DNA from 3 places in the Streptomyces sp. 7R007 genome. Region 2 is predicted to be linked to each of the others. Evidence: predicted binding sites of a transcription regulator. Region 2 holds the regulator's gene; each other region holds the start of a gene.
What was found. The regulator HrcA, encoded in region 2, represses chaperone genes, less so after heat shock. The targets are predictions, from matches to a motif close to TTNGCACTCNGNNNNNCNGAGTGCNAA.

Region 1 (5,041 bases), on a different contig from region 2:
GATGACGGCCTCGGTGGTGAGGAAGAGCGCGGCGATGGAGGCGGCGTTCTGCAGAGCGGAGCGCGTGACCTTCGCCGGGTCGATGATGCCTTCCTTGACCAGGTCGACGTACTCACCGGTCGCGGCGTTCAGGCCGTGGCCCGGGGTGAGGTTGCGGACCTTCTCCACCACGACGCCGCCCTCCAGGCCGGCGTTGACGGCGATCTGCTTCAGCGGGGCTTCGAGCGCGAGCTTGACCGCCTGGGCGCCGGTCGCCTCGTCACCCTCCAGCTCCAGCTTCTCGAAGACCTGGGAGGCCTGGAGCAGGGCCACGCCACCACCGGCGACGATGCCCTCCTCGACGGCCGCCTTGGCGTTGCGCACGGCGTCCTCGATGCGGTGCTTGCGCTCCTTGAGCTCCACCTCGGTGGCGGCACCGGCCTTGATGACCGCGACACCGCCGGCGAGCTTCGCCAGGCGCTCCTGAAGCTTCTCGCGGTCGTAGTCGGAGTCGCTGTTCTCGATCTCGGCGCGGATCTGGTTGACGCGGCCGTTGACCTGGTCGGAGGAGCCGGCACCGTCGACGATGGTGGTCTCGTCCTTGGTGATGACGACCTTGCGGGCGCGGCCCAGGAGGTCCAGGGTCGCGTTCTCCAGCTTGAGGCCGACCTCCTCGGAGATGACCTCGCCGCCCGTGAGGATGGCGATGTCGCCGAGCATGGCCTTGCGGCGGTCGCCGAAGCCCGGGGCCTTGACGGCGACGGACTTGAAGGTGCCGCGGATCTTGTTGACGACCAGGGTCGACAGGGCCTCGCCCTCGACGTCCTCGGCGATGATCAGCAGCGGCTTGCCCGACTGCATGACCTTCTCCAGCAGCGGGAGCAGGTCCTTGACCGAGGAGATCTTGGAGTTGGCGATCAGGATGTACGGGTCGTCGAGGGACGCCTCCATACGCTCCATGTCGGTGGCGAAGTACGCCGAGATGTAGCCCTTGTCGAAGCGCATACCCTCGGTGAGCTCCAGCTCCAGACCGAAGGTCTGGGACTCCTCGACGGTGATGACGCCTTCCTTGCCGACCTTGTCCATGGCCTCGGCGATGAGCTCGCCGATCTGGGTGTCGGCGGCGGAGATGGAGGCCGTGGAGGCGATCTGCTCCTTGGTCTCGACGTCCTTCGCCTGCTCCAGCAGGGCACCGGAGACGGCCTCGACGGCCTTCTCGATGCCGCGCTTGAGGGCCATCGGGTTGGCGCCGGCGGCCACGTTGCGCAGGCCCTCCTTGACCAGGGCCTGGGCGAGAACGGTCGCGGTGGTCGTACCGTCACCGGCGACGTCGTCCGTCTTCTTGGCGACTTCCTTGACCAGCTCGGCGCCGATCTTCTCGTACGGGTCCTCGAGTTCGATCTCCTTGGCGATGGAGACACCGTCGTTGGTGATCGTGGGGGCGCCCCACTTCTTCTCGAGGACGACGTTGCGGCCCTTGGGGCCGAGCGTCACCTTCACGGCGTCCGCGAGCTGGTTCATGCCGCGCTCGAGGCCGCGCCGCGCCTCCTCGTCGAACGCGATGATCTTGGCCATGTGAAGTGGTCCCTCCAGGACTGGGGGTGATTCCTTCGGACCGCGCCCGCGCCCGCGACGGACGGCTCGCCGACCCGTGGGTTCCTTGCCCCACCCGGTCCGCGGGCCTCACCGACCCGGTCCTTCTTTGTCACTCTCACCTTCAGAGTGCTAACGCCAATGATTAGCACTCGCCCCCTGCGAGTGCAAGCGGCTCTCGGGGATCGGGCGGGGCGCTCCGCCCGGCGCGAACAGGGGGCGGGCACATGACGAGGGCCCGCACCCTCGCGGGTGCGGGCCCTCGTCATGTGAATGTTCTAGGCGGTGACGCGAACCATGTCGGCCTGCGGGCCCTTCTGACCCTGCGAGATCTCGAACTCGACCCGCTGGCCCTCTTCCAGGGTGCGGTAGCCGTCCATCTGAATCGCGCTGTAGTGGACGAAGACGTCCGCACCACCGTCGACCGCGATGAAGCCGTACCCCTTCTCCGCGTTGAACCACTTGACGGTGCCCTGAGCCATGCCTAACTCCCCTATTACTGGCCCTTGCACGGACCCGCACTTCGCGGATCCGGGTCAGACCTCACCCCCCACGGTTGGGGGCGTGCGCCGGAACGCGTCGACCGCGGCTGAATGTATCTGTCCAACTGCCGTCTGCAACAGGTCAATCGGACGAGAATTCTGGACGGGCCCGGTCGGGAATCTGCCGAGAATTCACCAGGTTTCAGGGCAAGTCGGGCCCCGCAAAATACACAAAAGCCACGAAAGACGCGCGCACTTTGGCTACATCTTGTCGGGCAAGGAGCAGGTTTCCAGGGCTTCCGGTCCGTGGACCGGCAGCGGGTTCCCCAACTGTACCGCGCTCAACCACACAGAATTGCCCCCTCCGCTTCTCTCACGGAGGGGGCAATTCGATGAACTCTTCGTGACCGGCCTTACCAACGGTAATGTTCGGTCATTCGGCGCCCGGTGGTTTGTTGGTTCAACCGTTCGCCAATTCGGTGGTTCGGTCAGCCGCCGGCCACGGCCGGGATGATGGAAACGCCCGCACCGTCGGGGGTCGCCGTCTCCAGCCCCTGCTCGAAACGCACGTCGTCGTCGTTGACGTACACGTTGACGAACCGCCGCAGCTTGCCCTGGTCGTCGAGCACGCGGGCCGCGATTCCCGTGTGGTTCTTCTCCAGGTCGGCGATGACCTCGGCGAGGGTGGCGCCCTCGGCGGTCACCTCGGCCTGCCCGCCGGTGTAGGTGCGCAGGATGGTGGGGATGCGGACGTTGACGCTCATGATGCGAGGCCAGCCTCTCGGAAGGAGTCGAGGTTCGGGCGGATCGTCGCGGTCAGGCCGGTGCCGGCCACCGCGTCGAGGGTCTTCAGGCCGTCGCCCGTGTTGAGGACGACCGTCGTCTTGGTGGGGTCGAGTACGCCGTTCTCGATCAGCTTGCGCGTCACGCCCACGGTCACGCCACCCGCCGTCTCGGCGAAGATGCCCTCCGTGCGGGCCAGCAGCTTGATGGCGTCCACGACCTGCTCGTCCGTCACGTCCTCCACCGCGCCACCGGTGCGCCGCGCGATGTCGAGCACGTACGGACCGTCGGCCGGGTTGCCGATGGCCAGCGACTTGGCGATGGTGTTCGGCTTCTGCGGGCGCACCACGTCGTGGCCGGCCTTGAAGGCCGTCGACACCGGCGAGCACCCCTCGGCCTGCGCGCCGAAGATCTTGTACGGCCTGTCCTCGACGAGCCCGAGTTTGATCAGCTCCTGCAGGCCCTTGTCGACCTTGGTCAGCTGCGAGCCGGAGGCGATGGGCACGACGATCTGGTCCGGCAGCCGCCAGCCGAGCTGCTCGCACACCTCGTACGCGAGCGTCTTGGAGCCCTCCGCGTAGTACGGCCGCAGGTTGACGTTGACGAAGCCCCAGCCCTCGCCGGCCGGGTCTCCGATGAGCTCCGAGCAGAAGCGGTTGACGTCGTCGTAGTTGCCCTCGATGCCGACGAGCTCGCCGCCGTAGACGGCGGCCATGACGACCTTGCCCTGCTCCAGGTCGTGCGGGATGAACACGCAGGAGCGGAAGCCGGCGCGGGCCGCCGCGGCGCCCACCGCGCCGGCGAGGTTGCCGGTGGAGGAGCAGGAGAGGGTGGTGAAGCCGAAGGCGCGGGCGGCCTCCAGGGCCTGGGCGACGACGCGGTCCTTGAAGGAGTGCGTCGGGTTACCGGAGTCGTCCTTCACATACAACCCGCCGGTGATCCCGAGCTCGCGGGCGAGGTTGTCGGCCTTGACGAGCTTGGTCCAGCCGGGGTTGATGTTCGGCTTGCCGGCCACGTCGGCGGGGACGGGCAGCAGCGGGGCGTAGCGCCAGATGTTCGAGGGTCCCGCCTCGATGCGCCGCCGGAGCTCCTCGGTGTCGTAGGCCGAGAAGTCGTAGGCGATCTCCAGCGGGCCGAAACACTCCTCGCACGCGAAGACGGGGCCGAGCGGCACCCGGTGGCCGCATTCGCGGCAGGACAGCGCCGCGGCGGGGCCGAGGTCGACGGTGGAGTCCGTGGTGCTTGCAACAGTCTGCACAGCCATGTGAGGCGAGGCCCTTTCTCCTCATCTTCCTCACGACGCATCTCGCCGTGAGACGGATTTGGCACCTTCCCTAGCCGGGAGCCTCGCGGAGCGATCGACAGTGATCTACGAGTACCGACTGGAGGGTTGCCGGGGCTTCATCGGGCCGTATCCCTCTGCCCCTCTGGATGAGCGGTATGAAGTTGTTCACGGCGGGCCAGGACATGCGATGGTCACCCGCGTTGTTCAAGACTGTAACCGACGACCAGGACAGTTGAGATAGTCGTCCGAACCGCGAGATGGATCACAAGACAAGGAGCCGCCTACGTGCTGGAAGAAGTCGAGCGCTGGCTGACCACCCGCTCCTGGTCCGTCACCGATCGCCCGCTCCACCAGATCATGGCCGCCAAGCAGCGCACGGGGCAGACGGTCAGCGTCGTGCTGCCGGCGCTCAACGAGGAGGAGACCGTCGGCGACATCGTCGCCGTGATCCGGCACGACCTCGTGCAGCAGGTGCCGCTCGTCGACGAGATCGTCGTCGTCGACTCCGGTTCCACCGACCGCACCTCCGCGGTCGCCGCCGCGGCCGGCGCGACCGTCGTGCACCGCGACGAGATCCTGCCGCACCTCCCGGCCGTCCCCGGCAAGGGCGAGGTCCTGTGGCGCTCCCTGCTGGTCACCCGCGGGGACATCGTCTGCTTCGTCGACGCCGACCTGAAGGAGTTCTCCTCGGACTTCGTCTCCGGCATCGTCGGCCCGCTGCTCACCGACCCCGGGATCGACCTGGTCAAGGGCATGTACGACCGTCCGCTGGCCGGCGCGCAGGGCCAGGGCGGCCGGGTCACCGAGCTGATGGCGCGCCCCCTGCTGAACATGCACTGGCCGCAGCTGGCCGGCTTCGTCCAGCCGCTCGGCGGCGAGTACGCGGCCCGGCGCAGCCTGCTGGAGCAGCTGCCCTTCC
Region 2 (5,041 bases):
GCTGCGCGGCACCGGCGGCGTCCTCGCCTCCCGCGAGAACTACGCGGACACGCTCGTCGACGAGATCCGCCTGGCCCGCAAGGTGCTCGGCGACGACCCGCGCCCGGTGCGCACGGTCTTCGTGGGCGGCGGCACGCCGACCCTGCTCGCCGCCGGTGACCTGGTGCGGATGCTGGGGGCGATCCGCGAGGAGTTCGGCCTCGCGCCCGACGCGGAGGTGACGACGGAGGCGAACCCGGAGTCGGTGGACCCGGCGTACCTGTCCGTGCTGCGCCAGGGCGGCTTCAACCGGATCTCCTTCGGCATGCAGAGCGCGAAGCAGCACGTGCTGAGGATCCTCGACCGCACCCACACCCCCGGGCGGCCGGAGGCGTGCGTCGCCGAGGCGCGTGCGGCGGGCTTCGAGCACGTCAACCTGGACCTGATCTACGGCACCCCGGGCGAGTCCGACGACGACTGGCGGGCCTCCCTGGAGGCGGCGCTCGGCGCCGGACCCGACCATGTCTCGGCGTACGCCCTGATCGTCGAGGAGGGCACGCAGCTCGCCCGCCGCATCCGCCGCGGCGAGATCCCCATGACCGACGACGACGTCCACGCGGACCGGTACCTGATCGCGGAGGACCTGCTGTCCGCGGCCGGATTCGCCTGGTACGAGGTCTCCAACTGGGCCACCTCCGACCGGGCCCGCTGCCTGCACAACGAGCTGTACTGGCGCGGCGCCGACTGGTGGGGCGCCGGCCCCGGGGCGCACTCGCACGTGGGCGGGGTGCGCTGGTGGAACGTCAAGCACCCGGGGGCGTACGCGGCGGCGCTGGCGGCGGGGCGGTCGCCGGGGGCCGGGTGCGAGCTGCTGTCCGAGGAGGACCGGCGGGTGGAGCGGATCCTGCTGGAGCTGCGGCTGCGCGACGGCATACCCCTGGACCTGCTGCGCGAGGACGGCCTGCGCGCCTCCCGCCGCGCCCTGTCCGACGGGCTCCTTCAGCAGGCCCCGTACGAGGAGGGACGGGCCGTGCTGACCCTGCGGGGGCGGCTGCTGGCGGACGCGGTGGTGCGGGACCTGGTGGACTGAGAGGCCGACCCCCGCTGCGGCGGGAGCACGAGCCGCTCCCCGGCCGCGTAGACGAGCTCATCGACGGATCACTTCCGCGACGGCGGAGAGCGGCCCACCGGTCCCGCCGGACCGACGGCCGCGGAGGCGTCAGGGCACGGTCACGTGGTCGATCAGGCGCTCGACACAGCCCAGCAGCTCCGGCTCCAGGTCCTTGTAGGAGTTCACCCGCTTCAGGATCGCCTGCCACACCGCCCCGGTGTTCTCCGGCGGCCAGCCCAGGGCCCGGCACACGCCCGTCTTCCAGTCCTGGCCGTGCGGGACGCGGGGCCATGCGTCGATGCCCAGGGACGACGGCTTCACCGCCTCCCAGATGTCGATGTAGGGGTGGCCGACGACCAGGGCGTGCTCGCTGGTCACCTCCTGGGCGATCCGCCACTCCTTGCTGCCCGGCACCAGGTGGTCCACCAGGACGCCGAGCCGGGCGTCCGGGCCGGGCGCGAAGTCCGCCACGACGGACGGCAGGTCGTCCACGCCCTCCAGGTACTCCACGACCACGCCCTCGACGCGCAGGTCGTCGCCCCACACCTTCTCCACCAGCTCGGCGTCGTGCCGGCCCTCGACGTAGATGCGCCCGGCGCGGGCCACGCGCGCGCGTGCGCCGGGCACGGCGACCGAGCCGGACGCCGTACGGGTGGGCCGTGCCGGAGCCGGTCCGGACGGCCGGACGAGGGTCACCGCCCGTCCCTCCAGCAGGAACCCGCGCGGCTGGAGCGGGAAGACCCGGTGCTTGCCGAAGCGGTCCTCCAGGGTCACCGTGCCCGCCTCGCAGCGGATCACCGCGCCGCAGAAACCGGTACCGGGCTCCTCGACCACCAGCCCGGGCTCCGCCGGCACCTCGGGGACGGGCCTGGGGTTCTTCCACGGCGGGGTCAGGTCGGCGGAGTACTGGCGCATTCGGATGACGATAGGAGAAGCGGGCGGGTGATCACGTAGACACGCCGAAACGTGCCGCGAGGGCGTCCCGCTGCGCCCGCACGAAGGCCGCGTCCACCACCGCTCCGTGACCGGGCACGTACAGCGCGTCCTCGCCGCCGAGGGCGAGGAGCCGGTCCAGGGCGGCGGGCCAGTGCGACGGCACGGCGTCCGGCCCCGCCTGCGGTTCCCCCGACTCCTCGACCAGGTCGCCGCAGAAGACCACCTCGGGCGGGCCCGGGACCAGCACGGCGAGATCGTGGGCGGTGTGCCCGGGACCCACGTTGGCCAGCAGGACCTGCCGGCCGCCGCCCAGGTCGAGCGTCCACTCGCCGCTGACGTGGTGGCGCGGCGGCACCAGCGCGTCCGCCGCCTCCTCGGCCAGCCGCGCGTCCAGCCCGTTGCGCTCGGCGTCCGCGCGCAGCTCCTCGCGCGCGTGCCGCCCGGTCAGCGCCGTCTCGACCCCGACCGCGCCGAACACCTCGGCGCCCGCGAAGGCCGCCGCTCCGAAGACGTGGTCGAAATGGGGGTGGGTGAGCGCGAGATGGGTCACACGGTGACCGGTGAGCTCCTCGGCCCGGGAGCGCAGCAGCGCCCCCTCCGCCAGGCTCGACCCGGCGTCCACCGCCAGCGCCGTCCCGTCCCCGACGACCAGCCCCGCCGTGCAGTCCCAGCCCGGCAGCCGGCACCGGCCGACCCCCGCCGCGACCCGTTGCCACCCCAGCTCTTCCCAAGTCACCGTCATACGGCGACGCTAGCCGTACGACCCGCTCCCGCAGGACCGACCTTGCCCACCGAGTACCCCACCGCCGTACACTGGGCCGGTGAACGCTGGCACTCGAAAGGACAGAGTGCCAGGCGAAGCGCCGAGGGGACGACTTCTGGAGGTGTGCGCGAGATGCTGAGTGAACGACGGCTCCAGGTACTGCGCGCCATCGTCCAGGACTACGTCGGCACCGAGGAGCCGGTGGGCTCCAAGGCCCTCACCGAGCGGCACAACCTGGGTGTGTCCCCGGCGACCGTGCGCAACGACATGGCGGCCCTGGAGGACGAGGGGTACATCGCCCAGCCGCACACCAGCGCCGGGCGCATCCCCACCGACAAGGGCTACCGGCTGTTCGTCGACAAGCTCGCCGGGGTCAAGCCGATGAGCGCGCCCGAGCGGCGCGCGATCCAGAACTTCCTGGACGGGGCCGTCGACCTCGACGACGTGGTGGCGCGGACCGTGCGGCTGCTGGCGCAGCTGACGCGGCAGGTGGCGGTCGTGCAGTACCCGTCGCTGACCCGCTCCACCGTCCGGCACGTGGAACTGCTCTCGCTCGCGCCCGCGCGGGTGATGCTGGTGCTGATCACGGACACCGGGCGGGTGGAACAGCGCATGGTGGACTGCCCGGCGCCGTTCGGCGAGGCCTCGCTCGCGGATCTGCGCGCGCGGCTCAACAGCCGGGTGGCGGGGCGGCGGTTCACGGACGTGCCGCGGCTCGTGGAGGACCTGCCGGAGGGTTTCGACGTCGAGGACCGGGGCACGGTCTCGACGGTGCTCTCCACCCTCCTGGAGACGCTCGTCGAGGAGAACGAGGAGCGGCTGATGATCGGCGGCACCGCCAACCTGACGCGCTTCGCACATGACTTCCCCCTGTCCATCCGGCCGGTGCTGGAGGCACTGGAGGAGCAGGTCGTGCTCCTCAAGTTGCTTGGCGAGGCGGGGGATTCGGGCGTCACCGTGCGTATCGGGCACGAGAACGCCTACGAGGGACTCAACTCCACGTCCGTGGTGTCGGTCGGCTACGGTTCGGGCGGCGAGGCAGTCGCCAAGCTCGGCGTGGTCGGACCGACCCGCATGGACTATCCGGGAACGATGGGAGCGGTACGCGCAGTGGCACGGTACGTCGGACAGATCCTGGCGGAGTCGTAAGTGGCCACGGACTACTACGCCGTTCTCGGCGTGCGCCGCGACGCGTCGCAGGAAGAGATCAAGAAGGCCTTCCGGCGGCTCGCGCGCGAGCTGCACCCGGACGTCAACCCCGATCCGAAGACCCAGGAGCGGTTCAAGGAGATCAACGCCGCTTACGAGGTGCTGTCGGACCCGCAGAAGAAGCAGGTCTACGACCTCGGCGGCGATCCGCTCTCGCAGTCCGGCGGGGCCGGCGCGGGCGGCTTCGGCGCGGGCGGCTTCGGGAACTTCTCGGACATCATGGACGCCTTCTTCGGTACGGCGTCCCAGCGCGGGCCGCGCTCGCGCACCCGGCGCGGCCAGGACGCGATGATCCGGCTGGAGGTCGAGCTCGACGAGGCGGCCTTCGGCACGACGAAGGACATCCAGGTCGACACGGCGATCGTCTGCACCACCTGCAACGGTGAGGGCGCGGCGCCGGGCACGTCCGCGCAGACGTGTGACATGTGCCGCGGCCGGGGTGAGGTCTCCCAGGTCACCCGGTCCTTCCTCGGCCAGGTCATGACGTCCCGTCCCTGCCCCCAGTGCCAGGGCTTCGGTACGGTCGTGCCGTCCCCGTGCCCCGAGTGCGCGGGCGACGGCCGGGTGCGCTCCCGGCGCACGCTCACCGTGAAGATCCCGGCGGGCGTCGACAACGGCACGCGCATCCAGCTCGCCGGTGAGGGCGAGGTCGGTCCGGGCGGCGGTCCGGCCGGTGACCTGTACGTGGAGATCCACGAGCTGCCGCACCCGATGTTCCAGCGCCGCGGTGACGACCTGCACTGCACGGTCACCCTGCCGATGACGGCGGCGGCCCTCGGCACGAAGGTTCCGCTGGAGACGCTGGACGGCCTGGAGGAGGTCGACATCCGGCCCGGCACACAGTCCGGCCAGTCGATCCCGCTGCACAGCCGCGGCGTCACCCACCTGCGCGGCGGAGGCCGGGGCGACCTCGTCGTCCACGTCGAGGTCCAGACCCCGACCAAGCTGGACCCCGAACAGGAACGCCTCCTGCGAGAACTGGCGAAACTACGCGGCGAGGAACGCCCCCAGGGCCAGTTCCAGCCGGGCCAGCAAGGGCTGTT
Region 3 (5,041 bases), on a different contig from region 2:
GGACCACTCCGACGCGTCGCACTTCATCGAGATCGTGGAGTTCCCGTCGTACGAGGAGGCGATGCGCAACTCGCAGCTTCCGGAGACCGACAAGATCTTCCAGGAGATGGTCGCCCTGTGCGACGGGATGCCGACGTTCACGGATCTCGACGTCGTGCGGGACGACCAGTTGAACGCGGCGACCGTGCGGACGCTGCTCACGCGGATGGCCGCGGAGGGGGACACGCCGGACTTCGACGATCTGGTCGCCGACGACTACCGCGACCACGACCCGGCCAAGGACGAGGTCGAGATCGGGCGGGAGGGGTTCCTGCGGGACCTGGAGATGTGGCGCGGCTCGTTCGACTTCGCGTTCACCGTGGACGATCTGATCACCCAGGAGGACCGGGTCTGTGCGCGGTTCACCTGGCGCGGCACGCAGAAGGCCGAGTTCATGGGCGTCCCGTCGTCCGGGGACACGGTCACCATGACCGGGATGATCATCTTCCGGTTCGATGCGGACGGGCGGGTCTGCGAGGCCTGGTGGGAGTACGACCGGGCCGGGCTGATGGAGCAGCTGGGGGTGCTCGGCGAGTAGCGGCCGCGGGGTACGCGAAGGCCCGGCACCCCGAGGGGCGCCGGGCCTCGTGTCGGCCTGGGTCAGTGGGCGTGGCCGTGGCCGTGGCCCGCGGCGGCCGGCTCTTCCTCTTCCTTCTTCTCGACGACCAGGGTCTCGGTCGTGAGCAGGAGGGAGGCGATGGAGGCGGCGTTCTCCAGCGCGGAGCGGGTGACCTTGACCGGGTCGATGACGCCGGCCTTGATCAGGTCGCCGTACTCGCCGGTCGCGGCGTTGAAGCCCTGGCCCTTGTCGAGCTCGGCGACCTTGGAGGTGATGACGTAGCCCTCCAGGCCGGCGTTCTCGGCGATCCAGCGCAGCGGCTCGACGACCGCGCGGCGCACGACGGTGACACCGGTGGCCTCGTCGCCGGTCTTGTCGAGGTTGCCCTCCAGGACCTTGGCGGCGTGGACCAGAGCCGAGCCACCACCGGAGACGATGCCCTCCTCGACCGCGGCGCGGGTCGCGGAGATGGCGTCCTCCAGACGGTGCTTCTTCTCCTTCAGCTCCACCTCGGTGGCGGCGCCGACCTTGATCACGCACACGCCGCCGGCCAGCTTGGCGAGGCGCTCCTGGAGCTTCTCGCGGTCCCAGTCGGAGTCGGTGGTCTCGATCTCGGCCTTGATCTGGGCGACGCGACCCTGGACGTCCTCGGAGTTGCCGGCGCCGTCCACGATCGTGGTGTCGTCCTTGGTGACCGTCACGCGGCGGGCGGTGCCCAGCACGTCCAGGCCGACCTGGTCGAGCTTGAGGCCGACCTCCTCGGAGACGACGGTGGCGCCGGTGAGGATCGCCATGTCCTGGAGCATCGCCTTGCGGCGGTCGCCGAAGCCGGGGGCCTTGACCGCGACCGCGTTGAAGGTGCCGCGGATCTTGTTGACGACCAGCGTGGACAGGGCCTCGCCCTCGACGTCCTCGGCGATGATCAGCAGCGGCTTGGAGGAGTTGGCCTGGATGACCTTCTCCAGCAGCGGCAGCAGGTCGGCGATGGAGGAGATCTTGCCCTGGTTGATCAGGATGTAGGGCTCGTCGAGGACGGCCTCCATGCGCTCCTGGTCCGTCACGAAGTACGGCGACAGGTAGCCCTTGTCGAAGGCCATGCCCTCGGTGAAGTCCAGCTCCAGGCCGAAGGTGTTGGACTCCTCGACGGTGATGACACCGTCCTTGCCGACCTTGTCCATCGCCTCGGCGATCAGCTCGCCGACCTGCTGGTCCTGGGCGGACAGCGCGGCCACGGCGGCGATGTCGGACTTCTCGTCGATCGGGCGGGCGGAGGAGAGCAGGTCCTCGGAGACCGCGGCGACGGCGGCGTCGATGCCCTTCTTCAGGGCGGCCGGGGAGGCACCCGCGGCGACGTTCTTCAGGCCCTCGCGCACCAGCGCCTGGGCGAGCACGGTGGCGGTGGTGGTGCCGTCACCCGCGATGTCGTTGGTCTTGGTCGCCACCTCCTTCACCAGCTGCGCGCCGAGGTTCTCGTACGGGTCCTCGACCTCGACCTCACGGGCGATGGTGACACCGTCGTTGGTGATGGTGGGGGCGCCGAACTTCTTGTCGATGACGACGTTGCGGCCCTTGGGGCCGATCGTCACCTTCACCGTGTCGGCCAGCTTGTTGACGCCACGCTCAAGGGCGCGACGGGCGTCCTCGTCGAACTTCAGGATCTTCGCCATGACAGCGGGAGCCCTCTCGGAAATCTGTGGGTTCTCAGAAACGGCACTGCGCCCCGGGCGCCCGGCTTCTTAAGTGGTCGCGGGGGCCAGGGGCGCAGCTGGAAGCAAGGTGCTGGAGGTGGGGCTTACTTCTCGATGATCGCGAGGACGTCGCGAGCCGAGAGGACGAGGTACTCCTCGCCGTTGTACTTCACCTCGGTGCCGCCGTACTTGCTGTACAGCACGATGTCGCCGGTCTTGACGTCGAGCGGCAGGCGCTCGCCGTTCTCGAAGCGGCCCGGGCCCACGGCCAGGACGACGCCCTCCTGGGGCTTCTCCTTGGCGGTGTCCGGGATGACCAGGCCAGAGGCCGTGGTCTGCTCGGCGTCCAGCGGCTGGACCACGATGCGGTCCTCGAGCGGCTTGATGGCAACCTTGGAGCTGGCGGTCGTCACGATCCGACCTCCCCCTTCGGAGATCTCACGGGGTTAACTGTCTGAGGTGGCGACCAGGTCGATCCGTCGTCGCGGGTGCCGGACCTGCCCGTCGCTGTGTTGGCACTCTCCGGTGTCGAGTGCCAGAGCCGAGACTATGACCACCGTTAGCACTCGGTCAAGCGGAGTGCCAATGCCGACGGGCGCGTCGGTCCCGCGCCGTGCACCGCGCCCCGGGCGTCCCCGTGCCGAACGTGCCGCAGGACCCGCTGGGCCGCCTTCCTGCCCAGCCGTTCGATCGGGTCGACGGACTGGGTGCAGCCGGTGAGGAGCACGGCGGCCGCCAGCAGCCCGGCCGCCGGGGCGCGCCGTCTCACGCGCCGCCTCACAGGTAGTCCTCCAGCCGGGCCACCGCGTACCCCTCGGCCGTCACCCTGTCGAGGAACCGGCGCATGTCGTCGACCATCGTGCCCTTCCACTCGTCCCGGCCCCGGAAGTGGGTGAGGACGATGTCGCCGGGGTGCAGGTCCCGGTCGTCCTCGCGGTACTCCCAGTGGTCGACGAAGACCTCCTCGTCCCAGATCGGCGCGTAGCGGATGCCGCACGCCTTGGCGGCGCGCAGGGTGTCCTGGTTGTAGTCGCCGTAGGGCGGGCGGAAGACGGTGGGGCGCTTGCCGTAGCGCTTCTCGATCACGTCCTGCATGCCGCAGATCTCGCGCTTCTGCTGCCGGTAGGACAGGCCCGGGAGGTAGGGGTGGTGGAGGGTGTGGTTGTTCAGGACGACCCCGGCGGACTGCATCCTCGCGAAGTAGGCGTAGTCGTCCTTGATCAGGAAGTCGCTGAGGAAGGCCGTGTACGGGATGCGCAGGTCGCTCATCATCCGCAGGAACGCGCGGTCCTTCTCGGCGCCGTCGTCGATGGTGAGAAAGACGACCTTCTGCCGGGTGGGGACGGTGGTGAAGACCGGCGGGAGGTCCAGCTCCTCCTGGCCGTCCACCTCGAAGCCCTTGCGCGCGGTGATCCGCGGCTTCACGGCGGGCGGCGCGGGGGCGGTCAGGGGCACCTGCTTCAGGCCCCAGTGCCGGGCGGCGGCGGCCCGTGCGGTGAGGGCGGTGTGCAGGCGGGTGGCGTAGGAGTCGAGGGCGCGGGCTGCGGGCGCCTTCAGGGCCTGCTGGCCGGGGGCGGGGCGCACCGGGTCGTCCGCGCCCCGCGCGCAGCCGGAGGCGATGGCGGCGACGGCGAGCACGGCGATTCCGCCACGGACTCGCAGTGCCCGGGATGCTCCGGTCCGGCCATTCCCCCGCGATGACCTGTTTTTGTCATTTTGTACTACTGCTCGCATGGTGCCGGATCTTCGCAGTACGCCGCCCGGGATCCGCCCCGACACCGCGGCGGCGGGCGCACCGTCCACCGACTGGCCCACAATGACCCGGTGAACGACCTCGCCCCCCTCCTCACCCCCGAAGGCCGCGCCCTCCTCGACGAGGTGCGCGCCACCGCCCCGGCCGACGAGCTCGCCGTCGCCACCCGGCTGCGCCGCGAGCACCCCGCCGAGCTGGTGTCGGCGGCCCTGGGGCAGGCGCGGCTGCGGCAGCGGGCGGCGGCGAAGTTCGGCGCCGAGGACGCCGGGCGGATGTACTTCACGCCCAACGGGGTGGAGCAGTCGACGCGGGCGAGCGTCGCCGCGTACCGGGCGCGGCGCCTGCGCGCCCTCGGCGTCCGCTCGGTCGCGGACCTGTGCTGCGGGATCGGCGGAGACGCCATCGCGTTCGCCCGGGCCGGCATCCGGGTGCTGGCGGTGGACCGGGACCCGCTGACCGCGGCGGCGGCCCGGGCGAACGCCGAGGCGCTGGGGCTGGCCGACCTGATCGAGGTGCGGGAGGCGGACGTCACCGACGTCGACGCCTCCTCCTGCGACGCCGTGTTCGTCGACCCGGCCCGGCGCGGCGGCCGCGGCCGCGTCTTCGACCCCGAGGCCTACTCCCCGCCCCTGTCCTGGGCCGTCGAGACCGCCCGCACGGCCTCCCGCGCCGCCGCGCTGAAGGTCGCGCCCGGCATCCCGCACGAGGCCGTGCCCGCCGACGCCGGAGCCGAGTGGATCTCGGACGGCGGGGACGTGAAGGAGGCGGTGCTGTGGTTCGGGACGGAACCGGGGACGGTGCGCGCCACCCTGCTGCCGGGGCCGCGCACCCTGCTCGGCAGGGGCCTCCCCGATCCGCACGTCCGCCCCGTCGGACGGTACCTGTACGAGCCCGACGGCGCCGTCATCCGGGCCCACCTGGTCGCCGAGGTGGCCGAGGAGCTGGACGGCGGGCTGATCGACCCCACCATCGCCTACGTCACCTGCGACGCCCCGCGCCCGA

Region 1: a site for HrcA is predicted at 1,682-1,708, ahead of groL (chaperonin GroEL). Genes of this name have one in related genera too.
Region 3: a site for HrcA is predicted at 2,799-2,825, ahead of groES (co-chaperone GroES). Genes of this name have one in related genera too.

What each region holds. Positions count from the first base shown of each region.
Region 1 is NZ_JBTWMV010000006.1:139,562-144,602, reverse strand. Features, by position in the region: gene groL (chaperonin GroEL) at 1-1,554, opposite strand, end outside; gene ACYF6T_RS10555 (cold-shock protein) at 1,851-2,054, opposite strand; gene ACYF6T_RS10550 (MoaD/ThiS family protein) at 2,543-2,818, opposite strand; gene thrC (threonine synthase) at 2,815-4,101, opposite strand; SAM riboswitch class I at 4,120-4,275, opposite strand; gene ACYF6T_RS10540 (glucosyl-3-phosphoglycerate synthase) at 4,408-5,041, shown strand, end outside.
Region 2 is NZ_JBTWMV010000114.1:1,821-6,861, forward strand. Features, by position in the region: gene hemW (radical SAM family heme chaperone HemW) at 1-1,069, shown strand, start outside; gene ACYF6T_RS44050 (DUF3097 domain-containing protein) at 1,199-2,005, opposite strand; gene ACYF6T_RS44055 (MBL fold metallo-hydrolase) at 2,037-2,768, opposite strand; gene hrcA (heat-inducible transcriptional repressor HrcA) at 2,922-3,938, shown strand; gene dnaJ (molecular chaperone DnaJ) at 3,939-5,041, shown strand, end outside.
Region 3 is NZ_JBTWMV010000003.1:331,469-336,509, forward strand. Features, by position in the region: gene ACYF6T_RS06515 (ester cyclase) at 1-577, shown strand, start outside; gene groL (chaperonin GroEL) at 640-2,265, opposite strand; gene groES (co-chaperone GroES) at 2,391-2,699, opposite strand; gene ACYF6T_RS06530 (hypothetical protein) at 2,846-3,055, opposite strand; gene ACYF6T_RS06535 (polysaccharide deacetylase family protein) at 3,064-4,020, opposite strand; gene ACYF6T_RS06540 (class I SAM-dependent methyltransferase) at 4,111-5,041, shown strand, end outside.